DNA from 2 places in the Pseudoduganella lutea genome. Region 2 is predicted to be linked to the other one. Evidence: predicted binding sites of a transcription regulator. Region 2 holds the regulator's gene; the other holds the start of a gene.
The links. The regulator LexA, encoded in region 2, represses DNA repair genes until DNA is damaged. The targets are predictions, from matches to a motif close to ACTGTATNNNNATACAGT.
Positions count from the first base shown of each region.

Region 1 (2,202 bases), 1.0 Mb from region 2:
CGTCATGCCGCCTGCAGCTCGGGGAACAGCGCCATCTGCTGCGGCACGTCGGCCATGGCTTTGCGCAGTGTGTCCGATGGCGTGGTGTCCTGCGCCGGGCGGTAGTCGGCGGTGACGATGAACGGCGCCACCTTCTTCATGCTGCAACGCAGGCGCGCGAGATCGGCCCACCGCACCTGCCGCATGCGGCGCAACTCGACGATGCGCTGCGCGTTGCGGATGCCGATGCCCGGAATGCGCGCGATCATCTGGGGCTCGGCGCGGTTCAGGTCCATCGGAAAATGCTCGCGATGGGTCAGTGCCCAGGCCAGCTTCGGGTCGATGTCGAGTGGCAGGTTGCCGGAATCCGGCAACAGTTCCTTCGCCTGGAAGCCATAGCTGCGCAACAGGAAGTCGGCCTGGTACAGCCGATGCTCGCGCAGCAGCGGCGGCGGTGCCAGCGGCACGCTCTTCGGGCTTTCGGGAATCGGACTGAACGCGCTGTAGTAGACGCGCTTGAGCTTGTAGCTGCCGTACAGCGTTTCGGCCGTGGTGAGGATGCGCGCATCGTCGCTGGCATCGGCGCCCACGATCATCTGCGTGCTCTGGCCGGCCGGCGCGAACTTCGGTGCCTTCGGCTCGTTTTCCTTCTCGTCCAGCTTCAGGCGGATATTGCCCATCGCCAGCTTGATCGTGTGGACGTTCTTTTCCGGCGCCAGCCTTTGCACGCTGTCCTGCGTGGGCAATTCGATGTTGACGGAAAGGCGGTCGGCATAGCGGCCGGCCGCTTCGATCAGGGCCGGGTCGGCATCGGGAATCGTTTTTAAATGGATGTAGCCGCGGAACTGGTGCACCTCGCGCAATTCGCGCGCCACGGCGACCAGCTGCTCCATCGTGTAGTCGGCGGACTGGATGATGCCCGAACTGAGGAACAGGCCATCGATGTAGTTACGCAGGTAAAAATCGACGGTGAGCTTCACCACTTCCTGCACGGTGAAACGGGCCCGCGGCACGTTCGACGTGCGGCGGTTGACGCAATACTGGCAATCGTAGACGCAGAAATTCGTCAGCAGGATCTTCAGCAGCGAGACGCAACGGCCATCCGGCGTATAGCTGTGGCAGATGCCCATGCCATTGGTGGCGCCCAGCCCATCCTTGCCCTCGGACGAACGCTTCGGCGCACCGCTGCTGGCGCAGGAGGCATCGTATTTCGCCGCATCGGCGAGGATTTCCAGCTTGTCGTTCAGCTCCATCATTGGCACCCAACTGTACAGATATACAGTATAACGGAAGCCTGTTCAGGACACGGTACAAGCAGCGGTGATTAGCGGGTCAGCCGCGGTTCAGGCAAAAGTTGCCCGGAAAATGGGGTACGTCTCCATTTTCCGGGCAATATTGCCGAGCACATAGCGTGTGCGGGCTCACAAATACAAAAATAGGGACGGACCCTGTTTTCCAAGAAATTTCCTGGAAAACAGGGTCCGTCCCCAATTTTTGACGCTGGCTTTTCTTCAGGCGGCGCTGTAGCGGTTGGCCAGCCGGTCTTTCAGCCTGGTTTGCAGCTGGGGCAGTTCGCTGATCGTCATTTCCAGGTCGAGCAGGTGGCCGTCATTGATGCCGTAGACCCAGCCATGCACGGACAATTGCTGGCCGCGGTCCCAGGCGTCCTGCACGATGGTCGTCGAGCACACGTTGACGACCTGCTCCACCACGTTCAGCTCCACGAGCTTTTCGCTGCGCACGCGCTCGTCGAGCACGCTGCCCAGGTAGCGCTCGTGCTTCTGGCTCACGTCCTGCACGTGGCGCAGCCAGTTGTCGACGAGGCCCACGCGGGCGCCGGTCAGCGCGGCATGCACGCCCTTGCAGCCATAGTGGCCCACGATGATCACGTGTTTCACCTTTAGCACTTCGATCGCGAACTGCAGCACGGAGAGGCAGTTCAGGTCGGAGTGGACAACGACGTTGGCGATGTTACGGTGCACGAACACATCGCCCGGCAGCAGGCCGAGCAGTTCGTTTGCGGGGACGCGGCTGTCCGAACAGCCGATCCACAGGTATTCCGGCGACGCCTGGTTGGCGAGGCGGTGGAAAAACTCGGGGTCGCGCTGGACCATCGAGTCGGCCCAGCGGCGGTTGTTGTTGAGGAGTTCCCGCAGGTCGGAGGGCTTGGTATCGTTCATGATGCTCCTTTCAGACGTAACAAGGCCGCCGGTTGCTGCCTTG
Region 1 covers NZ_CP035913.1:3,676,431-3,678,632, reverse strand. Annotated here, with positions in the region: gene EWM63_RS15575 (putative DNA modification/repair radical SAM protein) at 3-1,232, opposite strand; gene can (carbonate dehydratase) at 1,491-2,159, opposite strand.
Region 1: the regulator LexA is predicted to act here: its motif matches at 1,245-1,262, upstream of EWM63_RS15575 (putative DNA modification/repair radical SAM protein).

Region 2 (2,202 bases):
GACGGGCCGCAAGATGCGAAGCGCCGACCTGACCGGCAAGGTGCGCGAAGAAGAGGAATTCGTCATCCCTGACCTCGTCGTCAACGGCGTGTCGTTCGGCGAGGTGAAGGGCGTGTCGTATGAGGCGTGGGGCCTGGGTATCGGCAAGGGGGCCGGCCTGCCGCCGCACTCCGTCGTCGGCCTCGGCCTTTTCGCCAGGCAGCCTTTCGTGTATGACCAGTCCGGCCGCACCTTGCGCTTCGGCGCGCCGCTCGAGCCGGGCTCCGGCTGGCAGCCGCTGGCCCATGAGCGGGTGCACGAAGGCATCGTCGCCAGCTTGTCGAACGAGCGTGCCCGCTACCGTCTGGTGCTGGATTCCGCCGCCAACATCTCGATCGTCAAGCCGCAATCGGTCGAGAAGCAGGGAGACCGGCCGACCCGCTGCGATGTGTTCGGGCCGGACAAGCCATGCAGCTTCGTGTCCGTCTCGTTGCCGGGCGGGGCGGCGATCACGCCCTACCTGATGCCCTTGCCAGGGTTCTTCCAGCCCGACGGCATCCTCGGCGCCGACTTCTTCGGCAGGTATGCCGTGTATGTGGACCAGGCCCAGGGGAAGGTGGCAGTGCGGCCGCCGTCGAGGTAGGGCGCTGAGGTAGCATCTGAAGTAGCTGTGGAGACAGCCGTAGAGACAGCCAATAAGGCAGGCCCGCGAAGCAGGGCGCCGTGACGGAAGTCGCTGGCGAACAGGTGTCGTGCCGGCCATTGCGAGCCGGCATGACGCATGCCGTACCGGCTGGTGCAAGCCGGCACGACAGGAGAGCAAACGTGAAGCGTCAGTGCCAGGCGCGCAGCAAGCCGACCGCGAGGCCTTCCAGCGCGAATTCATCTTCGGGCTTCACGGTGATGATCTTGAAGTCCGGATTCTCCGGCAGCAGCTCGATCGTGGCGCCGGTGCGGCGGTAGCGCTTCACGGTGACTTCGCTGCCGATGCGGGCCACGACGATCTGGCCATTCTTGGCGCTATCGACCTTCTTGACCGCCAGCAGGTCGCCATCCATGATGCCCACGTCGCGCATCGATTCGCCACGCACCTTCAGCAGGAAATCGGGTTTCGCGGAGAACAGGGCCGGGTCGACGCTGTAGGTTTTTTCCAGGTTTTCCTGCGCCAGGATCGGCGAACCGGCAGCCACGCGGCCAATCAGCGGCAGTTGCATCAGCAGCGCCGCGGGCACCTGCGGCATGTAATCGGTTGCATGCGCACTGCCCGGCGTGCCCGCGGGCGCAGAAGGCCCCGCCGCCCGCACGCCACGGTCGCCCAGCAGGCGAATGCCGCGCGACGTGCCAGCCGTGATTTCGATCGCACCTTTGCGCGCGAGCGCCTTCAGGTGCTCTTCGGCCGCATTGGCCGACTTGAATCCCAACTCGGCGGCGATCTCGGCGCGGGTTGGCGGGAAGCCGGTGGTATCGATGGCATCCCTGATCAGGTTGAGAATTTGTTCCTGCCTTGCGGTGAGCTTGATCATGATGCGAGTAGCCGTAAAAATAGCTGTGGATATAGACAGTCTGTATTTTTGTACAGTGCCTGCGCGATTGCAAGAGAAAACACGATTCAGGCGCAGAAATATTTCATGAAAACCGGTGACAGGCACCAATTTGCGGGAAATGTTGCAGAAAACCCATGCCAGGAAGGTGTGGGCGGGGGCAGGCAATCTCCGTTACGCGGGCGTGGACCATGCTCCACGACATCCCCGCTTCGCCAGCGGTTTCGCAGCGGACGTGCAACGGCGGAATGGCTTGCCGACAGCCTGGCGGCGGCGGTGGCGGACCGCCGGGCGGCTAGCCATTGGTGAAAATATCTGCTATTCTAGCGGGCTTACCTCTTCCCACACCTGTCTTGACGCCAGGGTGGGCTATCAACAGTCCTTAAGGGAGTTTGCATGCGTCACTACGAAATCGTATTTATCGTCCATCCGGACCAGAGCGAGCAAGTGCCCGCGATGATCGAACGTTACAAGGCCAGCGTCACGTCGCGCGGCGGTAACGTCCACCGCGTGGAAGACTGGGGCCGCCGTCAAATGGCGTACTCGATCCAGAAACTGGCCAAGGCACACTACATCTGCCTGAACATCGAGTGCGACAACGACACGCTGGTCGAACTGGAAACCGCGTTCAAATTCAATGATGCCGTGCTGCGTCACCTGACCGTCAAGATGAAGAAAGCGG
Region 2 covers NZ_CP035913.1:4,725,184-4,727,385, forward strand. Annotated here, with positions in the region: gene EWM63_RS20090 (hypothetical protein) at 1-622, shown strand, start outside; gene lexA (transcriptional repressor LexA) at 813-1,502, opposite strand; gene rpsF (30S ribosomal protein S6) at 1,917-2,202, shown strand, end outside.